One region of the Pseudarthrobacter sp. 01T43 genome, then DNA from elsewhere that is predicted to be linked to it. Evidence: riboswitches for the same ligand, from Rfam matches in the RefSeq annotation. Region 1 holds a riboswitch; each other region holds the start of a gene.
The links. A riboswitch is a leader RNA that binds a small molecule or an ion and turns the genes downstream of it on or off. The one in region 1 is predicted to bind S-adenosylmethionine.
Positions count from the first base shown of each region.

Region 1 (7,308 bases):
TGACCGTGGGGGAGCTGGACCTCATCGAGGTCAACGAAGCCTTCGCCTCGGTGGTGCTGCAGTCCGCCAAGGACCTGGAAATCGACGCCGCAGAGATCAACGCCGACGGCGGCGCCATCGCCTTGGGGCATCCGGTGGGCGCCTCCGGGGCGCGCCTGGTGCTGCACCAGGCGCTGGCGCTAAAACGCCGTGGCGGGGGCACCGGCGTGGTGGCGCTGTGCGGCGGCGGCGGCCAGGGCGAGGCCCTGATCCTCAAGGCCTGACGCGGACCCGTGAGCGGATCGGGTCAGGTCAGGTCACGTCAGGTCAGGTCAGGTCAGGTCAGGTCACGTCAGGTCAGGTCAGGTAAGGTCAGGTGGGGATGATCCCGAACAGGACCCGCTTTTTCACCATCAGCCACAACAGGCCCAGAACCGCCGCGTAGGCGGCAGTGTTGATCATGATGTCTCCCTGCCGCAGGACCGGGATGTTGGCGATCACGGCGATGAGCACCACGTGCAGGATGAAGACGTACAGCGTGGCCTGCCCCAGCGGGATCAGGAACCAACCCACGGCGCGTTCCACCGGCTTCCAGTAGGCGGTCAGGAACGCGTAGGCGGCCACCACCAGGACCAGGACGTTGAGCAGGCGCCCGGGATCCAGGTAGGTGCGGGCAAAAAAGGTGTCGTACATGACCCGGTAGGCCGCGTCCGGGATGACGGCCAGGCGAACGTCGTACCCGTTGGCCAGATAGGGGTTGCACCAGGACAGTAACGCAAAAACGGCCGTCAGCACCGTGCATGCGGCCACCACCCAGTGATGCGCCGACAGCCAGGCAAGGATCCGGTGCCGGTGGAAGCCTGCCACCAGGCCGAGGACAAAGAGCACCTGCCACACCAGCAGCGGGAAGGAGTCCTCGAACTGGGACGGCAGCAGCCTGAACCGGGTGGCCGCGCCCACCGCGTAGAGACCCAGCGTCGCGGCCAGCACCCACAGCGCCTTGCCACGGTTAAGCGCCGCGAGGATCAGCGGGCTGGCGAGCAGCAGCACCACGTAGAGGCCCATCACGTTGAACTGCCAGGGCCCGAACTGCAGGAGGATGATGGCGGGCAGGACCTGGGCGGGGACCGGGAACTGCAGGAGGGTTTCCATCCCGGCGTACAGGTCGTAGGTACGGCCGACGGCGTTATGCCCGGCACCCCCGGTACCCTGGTCCACGTATGTGGTCAGCGCATCGGTCTGGAAGAACGGCAGCAGCGAGAGCAGGAAGACTCCCACCAGGACGGCCAGGGCTGTCCCGTACAGCTTGCCCGCCCTGCGGGACGTCAGATCCACCACCTTGCCGAAATCGTCCTTGACCCTGGGGCCGTAGACCATTCCCACCACCAGTCCGGAAAACAGCACGAACAGTTCCGCGCCGGATACGAACCCCACGGCTTCCTGGGTAAGCAGCTGAAACAGCGATGACATGCCCAGGTGGTTGACCACCACAAAAACAATGGCCAGCCCGCGCAGGAGGTCCACGCGGGAATCCCGTTTGGAAGGCAGGCCATAGCCCCAGCCGGCCACCGCCCCGACGCGCCGCGGCAGTTGCCACAGTGCAACCAGCAGAATGATCATGGCCGCGGCTACGCTCCAGGCCGCCGCCCCGGACAGGGAGTTGGCGTGCGTGGCCTGCTGGCCCCCGCTGACGGCCGTCACCGGCCCGGTGGTGAGGCCGGCTTCAGCCAGTCTCTTACCGGCAGCCCGGGCAATGGTGTCATTGCCGGTCAGCCGCCAGTCAATGCTGACGACCCCGGTATCCCGGGTGCTGGTCCGTTCGTCCCAGACGACGGCGGCGATCCGCGAGAACTCCGCGGACGTGGCGGCGGCCAGGGTTTGGTCCCACCAGGGCGACTTGATCTCAGTTTCCGCGGCGCCCCCCGCGGCGGTGCTGTAGTAAGCGGCCGTCTGGAGGAGCATCGGTTTGTTTCGCCCGGCGGCGTAGGCGGCGTAGAAATCCTCGTTGCCTGACTGGGTCAGCATCGCGGGCAACTCGCCATCAGCCGGGACGGTATTGACGGCGGAGTTGCCGCCGGTGTCGTCGTGATAGGCCGTCAGCCCCACCCATTCCACAACATCATCGCCTGGATAGTACGGCGCGTAGGCGGCATCTGACCTGTCCCAGCGCCCATCGCCGTTGGTGTCCAGCAGTGCGAAGCCCGCCGTCCCTGCGGCCGGAGAGTTCCGCTGCCGCCCGAACGGGTAGTCCCGCCCAAGGTAGGGCTGCCACACCATCACGGTGCCGGCGTCGTCCGTGGTTTTAAACTCTGCGGCAACGTTCCGGAACGCTGCCTTGTAGGCGTCCGGCTGCTGTCCCCAGTCCACCCAGCTGGAGTTCATGTCCGGGGCGAAGCGGATCAGGATGGTGCCTTTGAAGGAAGCAGCCAGTTCCCCCACCTTGGCCGCGAAGGCTTTGGCCGCCGCCGAGTCCACCTGGTCCAGTGCCACGGTGGGCCGCACGGTGAGCATGGTGTGGGAACCTTGGCCGGCGGCCTGGCCCAGGTACTCGCGGATGTCCCGTTCCTCACCGGGCCGGACGGGCAGCGAGATTTCGTGGCCCAACAGCGCCGGTGCAGCCCCGAGCCGTTCGGCAAAACCCTGGGCCGAGTCCTCGTCCCACTCCAGGACCGCCCCCAGCAGGGGCTTGCCCTGCTGGGGCTCAGGCTCGGCCGCATGGCCGGCACCCGCAGGCAGGACCGCAAACAGGAGAAGCAGGGCCGCAAGGAGGGCTGCCGGAAGCGGGCTGAGGAGCCCGCCTCTGACCCCTGGCAGGACGCGACGTACTCCGGTGGCTACTGGCATGCTGGTGTGGACCCTCCCCCAGGACGGCTTCTCAGTGATGGCGGCCGTGCCCCCGCGAAAACTCTATCGGTCCTGGCAGCCCCATCCCGGCCACCCACCTGCGCGGCCGTCCGGGTCAGCCGGCCAGGATCACCAGCGGCACCAGGCGCTGGGCGCAGGAAACCTGCGTCAGGGTCCGCGGTCCCGCATCCGCCCGGTTGTTGACTCCGGTGTCATCGCACCAGTCCACGTTGTACGGGTACGCGGTGACGGCGGCTTTCCCCGGGGACATGCCCGCCGGGACGGTGAACACCAAAGTGAAACCGCCGTCGTCGTTCATGGGGGCAAGTTCTTCCAGCACGGAGGTGCCGTACGCATCCAGCAGTTCCACATATACCTGCGCATTCTGACCGTAGCGGGCAGTGCAGACGGTGTCGGAGGCGCTGACAGTGACTTCGGCGCCGGGTTTTGCTTCCGACGGCGTCACCGTGAACGCGGGCGGCATGCACGGCGGCGGTGCGGCGAGGTTCCGGCAACTCGTGAGGGCCACCATCATGAACGCAGCACACAGCACCACGGTGACGAGGCGCCGCCACGTCCCGGTCAGCCGCGTCCCCCGGTCTACCACCATGGTCCGATTGTCCTGTCCGGTTGCTGCCCGCGGAAGCACGGGTTGGTTACGGAACATGACGACGGCGGCCGTGCGGCGGGGCGGGGCGGGTGTTACGTTTTTGGGGAGTAATGAGAACCGGCGCCAAGCCCTGACTGGCCGGTCGGCAACCCTCCTATCGCGGCGGGGTGCCTCAGGTGAATACTCGGCATATCGACCCATTCGAGCTGCAAGCGTGAAAGAAGGAGATCCGTCGTGTCTGACGCACCTGTCCCTGAAGAAAAACTGGCGTACCGGCTTATCACCGGGCCGGACGACCGCACTTTCTGTGAGCGGATTTCCGCCGCACTGGCCGAGGGCTATGTCCTGCACGGCAGCCCGGCCGCCACGTTCAACGGCACCGCCGTGATCGTTGCCCAGGCGCTCATCCTGCCGGCGGCCATCGCCAGCGCGGATGCCGCCGTCGCCACCGCCGTGGAAGATCTCGAATCCACGGGCGACCTCGAGTTCGACGGCGAGGGCCACGCATGAGCTACGCCGGAGACCTCACGCCGCAGGAAGCCTGGACCAAGCTGGAGCAGGGCGCCATCCTGGTGGATGTCCGCACCGAAGGCGAATGGGCGCACATCGGCATCCCGGACACTAAGGCTACGGACAACGATCCCCTGTTCATTCCCTGGACGTTCCCGGGCGGCATTCCGAACCCGGATTTCATCACCCACCTCACAGTGCAGGCCCCGGAGGACAGCGACACCGAACTGGTTTTCATCTGCCGCTCAGGCCAGCGCTCCATCGCCGCCGCCACTGCAGCGACCCAGGCCGGCTTTACTTCCTACAACGTCCTGGAAGGCTTCGAAGGGGAGCCGGACCGGTACGGCGAGCGGACGGTCAACGGTTGGAAGAACCGCGGCCTGCCCACCAACCTTGGAAGCAAATAAGTGACATTCAACGAAGAAGCTGCCGGCTGGAGCCCCGACACCCAGGCCGTCCGCGGCGGCCTCGACCGCACGCAGTTCCAGGAAACCACGGAGCCCATCTTCCTGAACTCGGGCTTCGTCTACGAGTCGGCTGCCGCCGCGGAGCGCGCATTCACCGGCGAGGACGTACGGTTTGTTTACTCCCGCTACGGCAACCCGACGGTGGCCACCTTCCAGGAACGCCTTCGACTGCTCGAAGGCACCGAGGCGTGCTTCGCGACGGCGTCGGGCATGTCAGCGGTTTTCACCGCCGTGGGTGCCCTGCTGGGTGCCGGTGACCGGGTGGTTGCCGCACGTTCACTGTTCGGCTCCTGCTTTGTGATCCTGAACGAAATCCTTCCCCGCTGGGGCGTAGAGACGGTATTTGTGGACGGCCCGGACCTGGACCAGTGGCGCGGAGCCCTGTCAGAGCCCACCACCGCCGTGTTTTTCGAATCGCCGTCCAACCCGATGCAGGAAATTGTGGACATCGCCGCGGTCAGCGAACTGGCGCACTCAGCGGGCGCCACGGTGGTCGTGGACAATGTTTTTGCCACTCCCCTGCTGCAGCGCTGCGGGCAGTTCGGCGCGGACGTGATTGTGTACTCGGGCACCAAGCACATCGACGGCCAGGGCAGGGTGATGGGCGGAGCCATCCTGGGCACCAAGGAATTCATCGACGGCCCGGTCAAGCAGCTCATGCGCCACACCGGACCGGCGCTGTCCTCCTTCAACGCCTGGGTCCTCACGAAGGGCCTCGAGACCATGGCCCTGCGCGTGAACCACTCGTCCGCATCGGCGCTGCGGCTCGCTGAATGGCTCGAGCAGCAACCGGCCGTCAGCTGGGTCAAGTACCCGCTGCTTCCGTCACATCCGCAGTACGAACTCGCCGCCAAGCAGATGAAGGCCGGCGGCACGGTCCTCACGCTGGAACTTGCAGCGAGCGGCGGCCGCTCCGCCAAGGAGGCCGCCTTTGCGCTCCTGGATGCGCTGCGGATCATCGACATCTCCAACAACCTGGGCGATGCGAAGTCCCTCATCACCCATCCGGCCACCACCACCCATCGGGCCATGGGGCCGGAAGGACGCGCGGCGATCGGGCTCAGCGACGGCGTGGTGCGCCTGTCTGTTGGGCTCGAAGACGTGGACGACCTCATCGGCGACCTCGAACAGGCACTGAAGCAGGTCTGACGGCGGGGCGGAGCTGGCTGGCCGCCGCCTGCCGCACCGCCGCGGTCAGCTGGTTGAGCGCCGGGGATTCGATCTTCCAGCGCTGCCAGTACAGGGACACATCAACCGGGTTTCCTGGTGCCAGTTCCACGAGGTCCCCGCTTCTGAGGTCGGCCAGGCACTGCTGCTCAGGCAGGAGCCCCCAGCCCAGTCCCAGCCGGATGGCCTGTGCAAATTCGGCCGACGACGGCACATAGTGCCGTGGTGCCGCCAGCTCTGTGCCCGTCAGCGTGCGGAAGAATCCTGCCTGCAAATCGTCCTTGCGGTCGAAGTCCACCACCGGTGACTGGCTGCCCGCCAGCAGTTCCGGGCCGTCCGGCCACCAGTGCCGCACATAACCCGGGCTGGCCACCGCCCGGTACCGCAGTGAACCCAGCGGCTCCACACTGCAGCCCGGAACCGGCTCCGGCGTGGCTGTCACGGCAGCCATCACAGCGCCGGTGCGCAACTGCCGGGTGGAATGCTGCTCATCCTCCCGCCGCAGTTCAAAACAGGCGCCGAGGTCCGCCGGCAGGCCTGCCAGCGCCGGCAGGAACCAGGTGGAGAGTGAGTCGGCGTTCACCACCAGCGGGATGGGTGCGCTCGGTGCGCTATGGCCACCGCCCAGCTCCTGGCGCGCGTCCCACTCCAGCTGCCTGACCTGCAGGGCGAACCGCAGGACTGCCTCGCCGGCGGTGGTCGGCCGGACCGGGCTGGTGCGCTGCAACAGGATCTGACCGGCCGCATCCTCCATCGCCTTTACCCGCTGCGAAATGGCCGACGGCGTGACGTACAGGCTGCGGGCGGCCGCTTCCAGGGTGCCCTCTTCCACCACTGTGGCGAAGGTTCGGAGCTGCTCCAGCTGGAATGCCTTCATTAGCTTTCCTTAAGATAAGTAAGAATGTTTAGCTGGAGTAATTGTAGGCGGGGCCGTACGTTGAAACATATGGACTTCACAGGATTGCTGGGCCCCGCAGCATTGGGCTTCGGCACCGGACTCGCGCTCATCGTGGCCATCGGCAGCCAGAACGCCTTTGTCCTGCGGCAAGGCATCCGGGGTGAGCACGTGGCCGCCGTCGTGCTCGTCTGCAGCGTCTCGGATGCGATCCTCATCGCCGCCGGCATTGCCGGGGTGGGGGCCCTGCTGCAGGCGAACCCGGTGATTGTGGCCGTGGTCCGGTTTGCCGGCGCGGCGTTCCTGGTGGCGTACGGCGTCATGGCGGCACGCCGCGCTTTGCGTCCCGGGGCACTGACCGCGTCCGGCCGGCAGCCCGCCGTCGGCCTCGGCGCCGCACTGTCCACGGTGCTCGCACTGACCTGGCTCAACCCGCACGTCTACCTGGACACCGTCCTGCTGCTGGGGTCCGTGGCTAACCAGCAAACGCACGACTTGCGGTGGTGGTTCGGTGCCGGTGCAATCGCGGCCAGCGTGGTGTGGTTCAGTGCGCTGGGATTCGGGGCCCGAGTCCTTCGCCCCTTCTTTGCGCGGCCCTCCTCCTGGCGCCTTCTCGACGGCCTCGTCGCAGCCGTGATGCTGACGTTGGGGATACGGCTGGCCCTGGGCGGCTGAGGGCACGGGGCCTGCCGGACTTGCGGGCTGTTGGCCGGAGGTGCCCGTCGGGCAGCGCCGGAATCACCGGTGAGGTCAGACCTGGCGCACCCGCAGCAAATCGGGCGCTTCATCAACCTGTGGCTGCCCGGACGTACCGCGCATCGTGACGCCCACTGCGT
Region 1 is NZ_JBFTPV010000014.1:15,429-22,736, forward strand. It holds gene AC1DIM_RS13375 (acetyl-CoA C-acyltransferase) at 1-263, shown strand, start outside; gene opgC (OpgC domain-containing protein) at 352-2,823, opposite strand; gene AC1DIM_RS13385 (hypothetical protein) at 2,939-3,433, opposite strand; SAM riboswitch class IV at 3,540-3,654, shown strand; gene AC1DIM_RS13390 (DUF1737 domain-containing protein) at 3,668-3,943, shown strand; gene AC1DIM_RS13395 (rhodanese-like domain-containing protein) at 3,940-4,350, shown strand; gene AC1DIM_RS13400 (O-succinylhomoserine sulfhydrylase) at 4,351-5,559, shown strand; gene AC1DIM_RS13405 (LysR family transcriptional regulator ArgP) at 5,522-6,454, opposite strand; gene AC1DIM_RS13410 (LysE/ArgO family amino acid transporter) at 6,524-7,147, shown strand; gene AC1DIM_RS13415 (glutamate--cysteine ligase 2) at 7,223-7,308, opposite strand, start outside.

Region 2 (7,308 bases), on a different contig from region 1:
AAGGGCCCGTAATCCCACGCGGAACGCGAACCGCCGTAGATCTCACCGGCCTGGAACACGAAACCCCTCCGCTTGGAGAGGGAGATGACCTGGTCGAGAACGGACTTTGGTGCCATGGTGGAACTCCAATTTCTACAGGGCCGCTGGGTGCGGTCCGCGGTTATTTTGGCCCGGACGCACGGTTGTGCGATCCCGCTGGTGGCGGGGGGCAGACGAAGGAAGCAGGGTGCAGAACAAGGCGCAGAGGACTGCGTGTCCTAGCCTACCGGCCGCAGGGCCGTGGGGCGGCGCGCTACCGGCGGAATGCGCCGCGGGGCCAGGGAAGCGTGGCCACCAGGATCGCGGCGAGTGTCAGGATGGTGCCCAGCACGGTGGGCAGCGCCACCACGGAGCCGGGTGCGGGGACCACGACGTCAAGGATCAGGGAGCCCACCAACTGGCCGGCAATCATGCCCAGACCCGTGACCAGGACGCCCAGGCCGCGGACCAGCACGGCGGCCAGCCCAATGAAGATACAGCCCATGGGCCCGCCGAGGTAATACCACCACTCCCCCGGCAGCGGATTGCCCGCACCCGCGACAGCAACTTTTATGCCCCACACCACCCACAGGAGGATGCCGCCGGCGACGAAGTTCACCAGCGTCGCCGCGATGGGCGTGCCGTAGTGGAGGGTTGCGGTCCCGTTCATGGCTTGCTGGAAGCTCATCAGGAATCCCGCTGCCAGTGGAAGAATCAATGGCAGCAGCAGCAAGCCGACATCGGCGGCGTTGCCAAAGCGCGGGGACACTGCCCATGCCACGGCAATGATGGTCAGCACGCTCCCGACGATGCGGACTCCCGTGATGCCGCGCTTGCCGCCCGGGCCGATACCGAGCCGGTCCACGAGGAGTCCACTGAGGGTCTGCCCGGTGACGGTGGCCACGGTGAACAGGGCAACGCCCAGCAGGCCCACAGTGCTGGACTGGGCAAAGACGAAGAAGGCGCCCACGCCGCCGGCGAGGACGTAATACCGGGGAAAGCTGCGTTCCCGGAGGACAGGGACAATGCGGGCCAGCCCTGCCCGGCCCCGGGGCAGCAGCAGCGCGATGGCCGCAATCAGGATCAGACCCGTACTGAAGCTCACTACCGCTGCGGCGATGCCGTCGTTAAGCCGGACCCCAAGGGCACCGTTGATGCGGCCCTGGACAGGAATGGCCAGCCCTGCGCCGACTGCCAGTGGAAGGCCCGCGAGCAGCGGCAGCCGTGGGGTGTGGGTCATTGAATTCACCTTACGTCAGGCATCATTGCTTTATGAGCAACCAGGACATCGAAGAGATCCCTATCCGTGACAGCATGATCCGGCTTGGCCAGCTCCTGAAGCTCGCCAGCCTCGTGGAAGACGGTGTGGAAGCTGCCGAGCTCATCAAGAGCGGCCTCGTTAAGGTCAACGGCGAAATCGATGAACGGCGCGGCCGCCAGCTGCACAATGGCGACACCGTCACAGTGAACGGGCAGACCGTCAGGGTCGTTGCCCCGGAAGCCTGAAGAACGCGACACCCGACGCGCGGGCGGGGCGGCTGACCCCTGCGCGATGACAACGCGACCTGCGGCACCAAGCCGCCGGCCGCCGTCGTACGTTCCTTAGTTGTTCAGCACTTCGTGCGTCAGGAACTCGGAGACATGGCCGACTTCCTGCTGGTTGATGCCGTGCCACATCCCCGTATAAAGCACCTTGGTGAGCTTCACGTGACCCCTGACCCAGCCCATGGTGTACTCGATCTTGTCCGCGGTGATCACCGGGTCCTGCTGGTCGCGGCCCCAGAACAGCGGCACGGAGCCGTCCAGTTCGCCGTCCTTGAACGCGGGATCGCCGCTGGCGTTGACAACGAATCCTGAAAGCCCGACGACGGCGGCATAGTCCGCGGGCCGGTACCGGAGCAGCGTGGTTGCCATGGCCATTCCCATGGAAAAGCCGAGCAGCGTCACGGACGGGTGGCCGGCTTTGACTGAGTCGATCCAGTCCTGCACGTACTCAGCCGCCTGCTTCACGGCATCCAGGGAGTAGTCGATGGTGTCCGTCAGCGGGAACCACATGAATCCCGGCCCGGTGGGCAGCGGCGCCCTGAGCGAGGCAACAACAAATTCGTCGGGCAGCATGTCCGCCAGGCTCAGGAGGTCCTGTTCATTGGCCCCGTAGCCATGAAGCAGCACCAGCAGCGGCCGGCCGGAGCGCTGCTCCTCGGGCCGGGACCACATAACAACAGGGGCAGGAAATACTTCGGCGTCAGTCATGGTTTCCATTCTTACAGTTACCCAGCGGTAACTACCTACGGTCGCGTAGCTTGAGAACGAAAGGGCAGGATAGGACCGTGACTGACGCAAGAGCCATGCAGAACCATCCCACGGCAACACAAGCCCACCCTTGGAGCCGTTACGTAGCCATGGGCGACTCCTTTACCGAGGGCATCGGAGACCCGGAACCTTCAAGCCCCGGCGGGTTCCGCGGCTGGGCGGACCGGGTGGCAGAGGAACTGGGCCGCGGCCAGGATGATTTCGCCTATGCCAACCTGGCTGTCCGCGGGCGGCTCCTGCAGCAGATCGTGGACCAGCAGCTCGCAGCATGCCTGGCCCTCAAGCCGGACCTGGTCACTCTTTCCGCCGGCGGCAACGACCTGATCAGGCCCGGCGGTGACCCGGATGCCCTCGCTGAAAAACTCGACTCGGTGGTCCAGATCCTTTCGATGGGCGGCGCCACGGTGGTGCTGTTCAACGGCCCGGACACGGGTTCCTCGGTCCTTGGCCGGATCCGCAGCAAAGTGGCCATCTACAACGAGAACCTGCGCACCGTAGCCGCCCGCCACGACGCCGTCATCGCGGACATGTGGTCCCTGAAACAGCTCAACGACCCACAGATGTGGGACGTGGACCGACTCCACTTTTCGCCACTGGGCCACCACACCATCGCGGCCATGGTGCTCGATTCGCTCAACGTCAGCCACACGCTCGAACCCAGTACGCCGAAGCCTTTACCGCCGCGGACCTGGCGCGAAGCCCGCAGCGGAGACCTCGTGTGGGCCCGCGAATACTTCGTTCCATGGGTGGTCCGGCGGCTGCGTAACCGCTCCTCCGGCGACGGGATTACGGCAAAGCGCCCGACGCCGGGGCCTGTCTTCGGCCCGGGGGTTCCCTTGGGTTCCGGTGAAGGTCCGCTGGGCACCACCGAGGTCCGCCACTAGCCCCGGGCACCAACGCCCGCATGAGTTGTTCGGCTCGTCGGATCCGGCCCCGCTGCCAGGGCAACTGGTGGACGCGCCGTTGACACCGCAGGACATGTTTACGGCGCCTTCCCGGGATTCGGGCCGCCTGGGTGGGTTCGGGGACTGAGGCACCCCGGGGCTTAAGCTGGAAGGACACATAGGAGAGGCACTACACCGTGAACAGCTTGTTTTTCTGGATCATCATCCTGTCGTTTGTTGTACCGATGGCGATGCGGATGTACCGGAAGTCTGTCAACAAACGGAACCAGGGGCAGGGCTTCTCCGGAGGCTACCCGGGCCAGTATCCCGGTCAGTTTCCCGGGCCGCAGAGCCGGCAGCCCCGGGACGGCTACACGCAGCAGGATTACATGAGTGGCGGCTACCGCGAGATCATGAGCCCACAGCCCCTCCCGCCGGGCGAGCCTCTTCCGCCCATGCAGCCGATCCCCCCTGCGAATCAGCAGTTCCCCGGCCAGCAGTTCCCGCCGTACGGCCAGTCCCAGGATTATGGACAGCCACAGCAACATGGGCAGCCCCAGTATGGCCAGCCAGGACAGCCCCCGGAAGCCCCAAAGGCTCCGGCTGCCCCCGGGACTCCGCCGCCGCCGTCGGCCCCGCAGGGCTACCGCGCACGTAAGCTCGCCGAACTGGACCAGCAGTACAGCAATGGCGAGCTGGCCATGGAGGAGTACATGAAGCGCCGCGCGGACATCATGAACGGCTGAACAGTCACACCCGGAACCAGACCACCCCGAACATTACATGCAGACCAAGAACACCCTGGCCAACACACGTATCGGCGCTAGACCAGGAATGCGCTCCGCAGTTGGCTGCCGAGCTGCCCGATCTCGGTCAGGAAACCGTCGTGGCCGATCGGGGCCTCGATGACGTGCACGCCAACGTCCCCCGGCAGCGCGGCAGCGAGCTCGCGGGACTGGGACGGGAAGTAGAGCCGGTCGCTGTCCACGGCGGCCACAAAGAACTTGGCGGTGGCGCGTCCAAGGGCCTCGTCAAGGGATCCCCGGCCCCGCGTGACATCGTGGCTCATCAAGGCATCGGTGATCGCGATGTAACTGTTGGCGTCGAACCGGCTGACCAGCTTTTTGCCCTGGTGGTCCAAGTAGCTTTCCACCTGGTAGCGGCCGCGCTCCCCCAGCGCCGCGGCCTTGAACGGCGATTCGGGGACCTGCGCTGAACGTCCGAACCGGCCGTCGAATTCCGCCGCGGAGCGGTAGGTGATGTGCGCGATGCGCCTGGCCAGGGCGAGGCCGTCCTCGGGCAGCGGTCCGCCGTAATAGTCGCCGTCGTTGAAGTTGGCGTCTTGCCGGATGGCGAGGGTCTGGGCCTGCGCGAAGGCGATTTGTTCGGCCGTGCTCGCGGCCCCCACGGAAATGACTGCGCAGCGCTGCACCCGCTCCGGAAAAGTGACCGCCCACTCCAGGGCCCGCGCCCCTCCCATGGAGCCGCCCAGCACGGCAAACCAGCTGCGGATGCCCAGCTGGTCCGCCAGCCGCGCCTCGGCCGCCGTTGTGTCGCGCAGGGTTACCAATGGAAACCGGGACCCCCACGGCTTTCCGTCCGGAGCTTCCGACGACGGTCCGGTGGAGCCGTAGCAGCCGCCCACAATGTTGATGGAAACCACAAAGAAGCGCTCCGTGTCCACCGGCGCGCCGGGTCCGGCCAGCTGCTCCCACCAGCCGGGCTCGTCGCTGTCGCCGCGCGTCACGTGTGTGCTGCCGGTGAGGGCATGTTCAATCAGGACAGCGTTGGAGCCGTCCGCGTTCAGGGTTCCCCACGTTTCATACGCCAACGTGACGTCCGGCAGGTAGCCGCCGGCTTCGAGTTCCAGGCCCCCGATGGTGGCATAGCGGACCACGCCGTTTCCGGGGGCTGCCGTTCGGGAGATGGTGATCGTCATGGAAAGGACCTCTTCTACGCGCTTGCCGCCGTCATTTGACCGGCCGGCCAGGTCCTCACCCGGGGCACCCCACCACGGAAGAGGGTTGCCGGCCAGCAAGCCGGGGCTGTCGCTGGCACTCATGACCTGGTTCGAGTGTACGAAACAGCCCCGGCTTATGGCTAAGCGTGTGACCGGTTATGACTTCACGGAATTGACTCGCGAGGTGGCTTACTGCTGGCTATCCGCTGTGTCCTGTCCTGCCCCGGTGGCCTGTTCCGCGCTTTTAGCTGCCCGGAAGCCGGCTTCGAGGTCGGCGATGATGTCATCGATGTGCTCGATACCCACGGAAAGACGGACCAGCCCCGGCGTCACGCCGGCGATGGCCTGCTGCTCGGCCGAGAGCTGGCTGTGCGTGGTGGAGGCCGGGTGGATGACCAGTGACCGGACGTCCCCGATGTTGGCCACGTGGGAATGGAGCTCCAGGGCGTCCACGAAGCGCTTGCCTGCCTCGGCGCCGCCGGCAAGGTTGAATCCGACTACCGCGCCGGTGCCCTTGGGTCCGTATTTGAGTCCCCGCTGGTACCACGGGCTGGACGGCAGGCCCGCATAGGCGACCGATTCGACGTCGTCCCGCGCTTCAAGCCACCGCGCCACTTCGACGGCGTTCGCCACGTGCCGTTCCACTCTGAGGCTCAGTGTCTCCAGCCCCTGGGCAATCAGGAAGGCGTTGAACGGGGACACTGCGGAGCCAAGATCGCGAAGCAGCTGGACGCGGGCCTTCAGAATGTAGGAGAGGTTGGCGCCGAGGGCTCCGTCCTTGCCAAGATCCCGGGCGTAGACCAGGCCGTTGTACGTGGGGTCCGGGGTATTGAAGCCGGGGAACCGCTCAGGGTCCTTGCCGAAGTCGAAATTGCCCGAGTCCACGATCACGCCGGCGATGGCCGAGCCGTGGCCGCCCAGGTACTTGGTGGCGGAGTGGACCACAATGTCCGCGCCCCATTCGAGCGGGCGGATCAGGTAGGGCGTGGACAGCGTGTTGTCCACGATCAGCGGCACCCCGGCGGCGTGCGCGGCCTGCGAGACGCCTTCGATGTCCAGGACGTCCTGGCGCGGGTTGGAGACGACCTCGCCGAAGAAGAGCTTGGTGTTGGGCTGGACGGCGTCCCGCCACTGGTCCAGGTTGTCCGGGTCCGCCACAAACGTGACGGAGATACCGAACTTCTTCAGCGTGTGCGCCAGCAGGTTGTAGGTGCCTCCGTAGAGGCTCGGGCTGGCCACCACATGGTCACCGGCTTCGGCGATGTTCAGGATGGCAAAGGTTTCAGCTGCCTGTCCTGAACTCAGCAGCAGGGCCCCGAGCCCGCCCTCCAGGCTGGCAATGCGCTGTTCCACGGCGTCCTGCGTGGGGTTGCCAATGCGGGTATAGATCGGCGCGAGTTCTGCGAGGGCGAACCGGTTGGCGGCGCTTTCCGCGCTGGGGAAGACGAACGACGTCGTCTGGTAGATCGGCAGTGCGCGGGCGCCGGTGGCGCTATCCGGCTCCTGTCCAGCGTGGATCTGGCGGGTTTCGAAAGACCATCCGTTCGACATTCAGAACTCCTTTGACGACGAGGTGTGGCACTGCACATGTGCGTTCAGTCTAGGAAGGCTTCCTGACTGGGAACAGGATTATGACGAAGGTGGTCGGCAAGGGCGTTTTCGGCCTCGATGGGCACGATTCACCTCCGGCAACGAAACAAAAACCGGGTAAGGCAACCCTTAGCTGAGAGGGGCATCACAAAGTGCCAAGATGATGGCATGCGCATGGATCACGTCTCTTACGCCTGTGAACAAGATGGCCTCGCTGCCACCACCGAACGTATTTCGTCTGCCCTCGGCGTTGAAGCCGTGAAGGGTGGAGTGCATCCCCGTTTCGGAACCCGAAACATGATCATTCCCCTCGCCGGCCACAAGTACCTGGAAGTTGTGGAGGTCCTGAACCACCCCGCCTCGGACAAGGCTCCCTTTGGGCAGGCTGTCCGGGCCCGCTCCGAAGCCGGCGGCGGCTGGATGGGCTGGTGTGTCGAAGTGGAGGACCTCGCCCCCTTCGAACACCGCCTGGGCCGCGCCGCCGTCAACGGAAACCGAAAGTTCCCCGACGGCCGCGAGCTGGTCTGGAAGCAGATCGGCATT
Region 2 is NZ_JBFTPV010000008.1:169,260-176,567, forward strand. It holds gene AC1DIM_RS10365 (glycine--tRNA ligase) at 1-116, opposite strand, end outside; gene AC1DIM_RS10370 (DMT family transporter) at 293-1,258, opposite strand; gene AC1DIM_RS10375 (RNA-binding S4 domain-containing protein) at 1,291-1,524, shown strand; gene AC1DIM_RS10380 (alpha/beta hydrolase) at 1,621-2,271, opposite strand; gene AC1DIM_RS10385 (SGNH/GDSL hydrolase family protein) at 2,367-3,215, shown strand; gene AC1DIM_RS10390 (hypothetical protein) at 3,413-3,961, shown strand; gene metX (homoserine O-acetyltransferase MetX) at 4,039-5,154, opposite strand; SAM riboswitch class IV at 5,168-5,281, opposite strand; gene AC1DIM_RS10400 (bifunctional o-acetylhomoserine/o-acetylserine sulfhydrylase) at 5,365-6,726, opposite strand; gene AC1DIM_RS10405 (VOC family protein) at 6,934-7,308, shown strand, end outside.
Region 2: linked by a shared signal. The riboswitch ahead of metX (homoserine O-acetyltransferase MetX) and the one ahead of AC1DIM_RS13390 (DUF1737 domain-containing protein) in region 1 are both predicted to bind S-adenosylmethionine.

Region 3 (7,308 bases), on a different contig from region 1:
CATGCCCCAGATGCTCGTGCAGGTACCAGTCGAGGTTCGCCAGGACTTTGTTTCGGGTGGCGTCGCCCGCACGCAGGTAATAGCTGCGCGACTTTGTCAGCTCCATGATGTCCGTGGTGCTGAGGCTGTCCTCCCAGCGGGTCACGTGGCTCTCGAGGCCCTCGAATTCCGGACCCACCACCGGCCGGAATCCGGGTTTGTAGACATCTCCAGCATGCATGATGCGGGACAGCCGGTGCACCCAAGGAACGGAGGTGTCCAGCTGGTTCCAGATCAGTCCCAGCGTTCCGCCAGGCCTCAGGATCCGCGCTAGTTCGGTGCTGGCCGGCAGCGGATCGCACCAGTGCCACGCCTGGGCAACGCTCACGACGTCGAACGCTGCGTCTGCAAGGCCTGTCGCCTCCGCAGTTCCCTGGGTTGCCGCCACCTGCGGGTAGTGCGCCCGGAGCTGTTCCAGCATGTCATCGGAGGGGTCAACAGCGGAGACGGCGAGGCCGCGCTCCAGCAGCAGCGCGGCGAATTTGCCTGTGCCGGCACCCACATCCACGGCATCACGGGCGCCGGCCGGGACCAGCCAGTCGGCAGCGTCACCGGGGTAGCCGGGGCGCACGCGTTGGTAGTGTTCGCCGCCGTCCTGGAAGCTCTGTCCGAGCTCCAGGCGCCGGCCGTGGTCAAGCCTGGGGCCACCCCGTGCCACGTGCGGCCTCCTTCACCTAATGTCCATGGGTATCCTTCAAACTTAAACTACCTGATGCCAGTGAACCGCCCGCAGTTGCCCGGGCGGTGTTTACTGGAGGAGTGGGCTTTCCTCCGACGACACGTGCACAGAGACTCGTCCTGTGGATCTCGATTCTCGCCTCTTTGGTGTCCTTCTTGGACAGCAGCGTCATCAACGTGGCGCTACCTGCCATATCCCGTGACCTGGGCGGCGGCCTGACAACCCAGCAATGGGTCGTGGACGCCTACCTGATCACGCTCGGGTCACTCATCCTGCTTGCGGGTTCGCTCTCTGACGTACTCGGACGGGTCCTCATTCTCCGCACCGGACTGATCGGTTTCGGGGTGACGTCACTGATGTGCGCGTTCGCCCCCAGCGCTGAAATGCTGATCATTTCCCGGGCCTTGCAGGGCATCGCCGGGGCTCTGCTCGTGCCCAGTTCGCTGGCGCTCATCACCTCGCACTTTGACGGCGCCGCCCGGGCCAAGGCCATTGGCCAGTGGACCGCCGGTACCACCGTGGCCTTCATCGCCGGACCGCTCGTGGGCGGCGTCCTGGTGGATTCTGTCGGCTGGAGATGGGTGTTTGGCATCAATGTTGTGCCGATTGTGGTGACCTTATGTCTCCTGGCTGTGCTTCGCGCCTCCGACGTCCGCGAGGCAGGGGTGGGCATCGATTATCCCGGGGCCGTGCTGTGTGTGCTGGGGCTGGCCGGACCGGTCTATGCCCTGATCGAACAGGCCACACAAGGGTGGGGAAGCCCGGGCATCCTGGTGCCCCTGATCCTGGGAGTCGTCTGCTTCGCGGCGTTCATCTGGCGGCAGGCAACAGCGAAACAGCCCCTCATGCCGCTGAGTCTCTTCGCCGTGAGAAACTTTGCGGCGGGAAACATGGCCACCATGTTCATCTATGCCGCGCTCTCCATCGGCGGATTCATCATCGTGCTTTTCCTGCAGCAGGTGGCCGGATACTCGGCGACACTCGCCGCCGTCGCCCTGCTGCCGGTCAGCCTGCTGAGTATCTTCCTGTCGTCATGGTTCGGTTCACTCGCCGGCCGATACGGCCCGCGCTGGTTCATGGCGCTGGGCCCGGCCGGTGCCGGCCTCGGCTACTTCCTGATGGTGTCATCACAACTACCCGTCAACTACTGGAATCAACTGCTGCCGGGAATCATCCTCTTTGGGGCGGGGCTCTCCGCAACAGTTGCACCGCTTACCGCGGCCATCCTGGGCTCGATCTCCGAGCAGCAGTCCGGCATTGGCTCGGCAGTAAACAACGCGGTTGCCCGTGTATCGGGCCTGGTTGGCATCGCCTTCGTCGGGCTCATCGCCGGGAAGCAGCTCAACCTGGACGGATTCCATCGGGTGCTGATCGCCACCGGCATCCTCCTGGTCATTGGTGGCGCGGTCTCAGCGTTGGGCATCCGGAACCCGGCCCGGGTCGTGAAGCCCACAGACGGCGCCACCGCCCAGGCCTAGCCAAGGAGCTCAGTCGTCGAGGCAGGGAGCCGCCCCGGCGGTGCCGGGCGTGTTCGGTGCCCAATGCGGGTAGGTGCGGGCGTCATTGGCCGGAACCCAGCGGCCTGAATCCACTACGTAGTCCCACCCCAGGCCCGTGCGGCGCAGCTGTTCGAGGCCGGTGAGCAGCCGTTCGGCGTCCTCCAGCCGGGACCCCACGCCGAAGCTGGCGCGCAGCGAACCGGAGGGGAGGCCGAGGCGTTTGAGCAGCGGGTGAGCGCAGAAGCGACCGTCCCGCAGGCCGACGCCATGCTCTGCCGAAAGGTACGCGGCGACCAATCCGGCGTCGTAACCGGCCACGGAGAAGTTCACTACTCCGATGGTGCCGGTGCCGGGATCGGTGTCCGAGAAGATCTGGTGGACCGTCACACCGTCGATCTTCTGCAGCCCTTCCACGAGATAGGACCTGATGGCAGCCTCATGGGCGTGCCAGCGTTCCTGGTCCAATGAAGCGATGACCTGCGTGGCGCGGGCCAGCGTGGCGGCGCCCAGGACGTTGGGCGAGCCCCCCTCGTGGCGGGCCGGGCCGGTGGCCCAGCTGACGGCGTCGAGCTTTGCCTCACGGACGGCGCCGCCACCCGCCAGGTGCGGAGTGCCGGCGTCGAGCCAGTCCGTGCGCCCCACCAGGACGCCGGCGCCAAACGGTGCGTAGAGCTTGTGGCCGGAGAAGGCGAGGTAGTCGACGTCGTCGGAGCTGATGTTAATGCGCCGGTGCGGTGCGAGCTGTGCGGCATCCACCACGATGCGGGCGCCGTGTTCGTGGGCCAGCGCGGCGAGGGCACGGATGGGGAGGATTTCGCCGGTCACGTTGGAGGCTCCGGTGACAGCGAGCAGGCTGACGTGGCCCTGCTGAAGTTCGGCGCGCAGGGCTGCGATGGTCCCCGTGATGGTTGGAGCGGCCACCACGCTGCGGTGCGGGACACCCTGCCACGGCAGGAGGTTGGCGTGGTGCTCGATGTCAAGGTAGAGGACGTCGCCGGAGGGCTGGCCCTCCGTGTGCGGCAGGCAACCCGCCAGCAGGTTCAGCGAATCGGTGGTGTTGCGGGTGAAGATCACGGAGTCATCCGGCCGGCCGCCCACGAAGTCCCGCACGATGTTCCTGGCGTTCTCATACACGGAGGTGCTGATCTGTGACGCGTAGCCGGCGCCGCGGTGGACGCTGGCGTAGAACGGCAGGATCTCGTTGAGGTAGGCCGAGACCACGGAGAGGGCGGGGGCCGAGGCGCCGTAGTCGAGGTTGGCGTAGCGGATATGGCCGCCCTGGATCAGCGGAGCCTGGATTTCTGCGCCGGTGACGGCGGACAGAGGGCGTCCGGCGATGGCGGCAAGTTCGCCGGAAAGAGCTGCGGCGGCGGTGTTGGGGACGGCGGGGGAGACGGTGGCAGTTGTCACGGAGACCTCACTTTAAAAGGACTCCCGGTGCCGGGAATCCGCGCTTGCCGTGCCCATTGAGGACCGGCCTGGTCGTCACCCGGGGCACCCCACCGCGAATGGAGGGTTGCCGGCCAGCAAACCGGGGTTTAGCGCTGGCACTCGTGACCTGTTAAAGAGCGTAGGACATCTCCGCGGCAACGGAAAAGCCCCATGGAATGTTAAGGCGTTTATTACGACTGCTTGAGGAAACAGGAGTTTTGTCGAAGAAACGACGGCGGGCGCCCTTCAGTGGAGGCGCCCGCCGTCAAATATTCGGAGCATGAGGCCTAAAGCAGGTCGTCCAGATCCGGGTTCAGCCGCTTGAGTACCTCGGAGTGCAGGATGGAGTTGGTGGCCAGCGCATTGCCACCGAAGGGCCCGTCCTGGCCTTCCAACGACGTAAAACGGCCGCCGGCTTCCACCACGATGGGAACCAGGGCAGCCATGTCGTAGAGGTTCAGCTCGGGCTCGCAGGCAATGTCGACGGAGCCTTCAGCCACCATGCAGTAGGACCAGAAATCACCGTACGCCCGGGTGCGCCAAACGTCCTCGGTGAGGCCCAGGAACTCATCCAGGTTGCCGCGTTCCTTCCAGCCGCCCAGGCTGGAATAGGACAGGGACGCATCGGCGAGGTTGGACACATTCGAGACCCGCAGCCTCGTTGCTGCCGCGAGGGACTTGCCCATGTAGGCGCCGGCACCCTTCGCCGCCCACCAGCGTTTACCCAGCGCGGGTGCACTGACCACGCCCACCACGGGTTCGCCCTCGTCCACGAGGGCAATCAGGGTGGCCCACACGGGTACGCCGCGGACAAAGTTCTTGGTGCCGTCGATCGGATCAATGATCCAGCGCCGGGAGCCGTGGCCGGAGCTGCCGAATTCCTCGCCGAGGACCGCGTCCCGGGGACGCGAGCGCGACAGCTGGCCGCGGATGGCCTCTTCGGCCGACTTGTCCGCATCCGTGACCGGCGTCAGGTCGGGCTTGGTCTCGACGTGCAGGTCCAGGGCCTTGAAGCGGCTCATGGTCTGGTCATCCACGGAATCAGCCAGCACATGGGCCAGGCGGAGGTCATCGTTGTAGCTCGAAGCGGGTTGGATCATGGTTACAAACTACCGTCTAAGGGCCGCCGGGTTGGGGACCTCGGCGCCCAGGCGCTAGCTGATGCTGCCCAGTTCCTTGGTTTCCTGGCCTTCCAGCCGCGGGTCGGTGCCGAGCAGCCGCCGCAGTGAGGCAAGCCGGGCGGGGCCGGTCGGGCCGGCATGCCCCTCGGCCACCCACGAGTCCAGCCCGCAGTTGACGGCGGCGGAGTTGTGTTTGCAGCCCCGCTCGCAGGCGTCCGTGCCCGGCTCCAGGTCCGGGAAGGACCGCAGGATCCGGTCCGCGTCCACGTGGGCCAAACCGAACGAGCGGATGCCCGGGGTGTCGATGATCCAGCTCCCGGCCGGTGCGCCTGCCAGTTTCAAGGCAAGGGCCGACGACGAGGTGTGGCGGCCGCGGCCCGTCACCGCGTTCACGCCGCCGGTAGCCCGTTCGGCGCCGGTGAGTGCGTTGACCATGGTGGACTTGCCCACGCCGGAATGCCCCAGCATCACGGTGACTTTGCCGTCCAGGTAGGCCCGGAGCTGGGAAACAGCGTCACTGTCCAGACGGGCCGACAGGCCGTCATCGGAGCGCGCATCGATGCCCGAGGCGGCGGAATCGGCTGTCCGGCTGATGATGACCGGGAAGTCCAGATGCTCGTAATTGGACAACAGTTCCGCCGGATCCTTGACGTCCGCCTTGGTGACCAGCAGCAGCGGCTCAATGCCGGCGTCGTACGCCGCCACCAGGGCGCGGTCGATGAATCCGGTGCGCGGCTCCGGGTTGGCGGCGGCCACCACCACCACCAGCTGGTCGGCGTTGGCCACCACCGCGCGCTCGATGGGATCCGTGTCATCGGCGCTGCGGCGCAGCAGGGTGCGGCGGTCCTGGATCCGGACCAGGCGCGCCAGGGTGTCGGGTTCCCCGGAGACGTCTCCGACGAGGGACACAAAATCGCCGGCCACCACGGGGGAGCGGCGCAGTTCACGGGCGCGCGCGGCGATGATGATCCGCTCGTCGCCCGAGTCCTCGCCCACCACGGCGGTGTAGCGGCCGCGGTCCACCGTGATGATGCGGCCCGTGACGGCGTCATCGTGGCTGGGACGGTCCTTGGTGCGGGGCCGTGAGCCTTTTTTGCTGGGGCGGATCCGGACGTCGGACTCGTCCCACGAATCAGTGCTGCGGGCCACCGCTGGAACCTTCCGTCCCGTTGGCGGGGACTGCGCCCTGGGCCACCATGTCCGCCCACATCTGCGGGAACTCCGGCATGGTCTTGGCGGTGGTGCCGATGTCCTGCACTTCAATGCCCGGCACTGCCAGGCCCAGGATGGCCCCCGCGGTGGCCATTCGGTGGTCTGCGTAGCTGTGGACGACGCCAGCGTGCAACGTGGCCGGGCGGATCACCAGGCCGTCGGTGGTCTCCTCCGCGTCACCGCCGAGGCGGTTGATTTCGGTGACCAGCGCTGCCAGCCGGTCAGTTTCATGGCCGCGCAGGTGGGCGATGCCGGTCAGCCGCGACGGGCTACTGGCCAGTGCGCACAGAGCCGCCACGGTGGGGGCGAGCTCGCTGGTCTCGTCAAATTCCGCGCCCTTGATCTCGGCTCCGCCGGTGACGGTCAGGACGCCGTCAGCCAGGCTGACGTCTGCGCCCATGTCTGCGAGGATGGTCCGCCACTGGTCACCCACCTGGGTGGTTTCGGCGGGCCAGTCCGGGATCCTTACTGTCCCGCCGGAGGCCAGGGCCGCGGCCAGGAAGGGGCCGGCGTTGGAGAGGTCCTGTTCGATGCGCTGGTCAAGGGCACGGATGGGACCCGGTTCCACCACCCAGTGGTTTGGCCTGGAATCGTCCACGGACACCCCGGCGCCGCGAAGCACGGCCACTGTCATGTTGATGTGGTCCAGGCTGGGCACCGGATTGCCCGCGTGCTCCAGATGGAGTCCCTCGGTGAACCGTGCACCCACCAGCAGGAGGGCCGAAACGAACTGCGATGACCCGCTTGCATCAATGACCAGGTGGCCGCCGCGGACTTCGCCGGTGCCTTCAACAGTGAACGGCAGTGCGGAGGGGGCGCCGCCGTCGTCCGTTGTCAGGGCCACGCCGAGCGCTTGCAGCGCCTCGATGATGGCGCCCATGGGGCGCTTCCGGGCGTGGGGGTCGCCGTCGAAAACGCTGGCACCCCTCCGCAGCGCCGCCAGCGGCGGCACAAAACGCATCACCGTTCCGGCCAAGCCGCAATCGATGTGCGTGCGTGCCGACGCAGCATCCTGGCTGAGCGGCGTGACCTCAAGGTCGGGCCCAAACGCGCCGTCCCCGGGCACCTCCGTGACGGTGGCTCCCAGCTGGCGGAGGGCCTCGATCATCAGGGCTGAGTCGCGGGAATGCAGGGGTGCGCGCAGGCGGGACGGGCCGTCAGCCAGCGCGGCCAGCACCAGGAACCTGTTGGTCAGCGATTTCGAACCCGGCACCGTAACCGTGGCGTTGATGGGACGGGCGGCAAACGGGGCAGGCCAGTTCGGGATGAGGTTGTCGGAATCGGGGGATGCTGGCGGGGTGGAGCCTGTCATTCGGCCTTATGCCCC
Region 3 is NZ_JBFTPV010000006.1:39,778-47,085, forward strand. It holds gene AC1DIM_RS07990 (class I SAM-dependent methyltransferase) at 1-697, opposite strand, end outside; gene AC1DIM_RS07995 (MFS transporter) at 865-2,196, shown strand; gene AC1DIM_RS08000 (aminotransferase class V-fold PLP-dependent enzyme) at 2,206-3,627, opposite strand; SAM riboswitch class IV at 3,663-3,776, opposite strand; gene hisN (histidinol-phosphatase) at 3,936-4,748, opposite strand; gene rsgA (ribosome small subunit-dependent GTPase A) at 4,803-5,918, opposite strand; gene aroA (3-phosphoshikimate 1-carboxyvinyltransferase) at 5,902-7,293, opposite strand; gene AC1DIM_RS08020 (DoxX family protein) at 7,300-7,308, opposite strand, start outside.
Region 3: linked by a shared signal. The riboswitch ahead of AC1DIM_RS08000 (aminotransferase class V-fold PLP-dependent enzyme) and the one ahead of AC1DIM_RS13390 (DUF1737 domain-containing protein) in region 1 are both predicted to bind S-adenosylmethionine.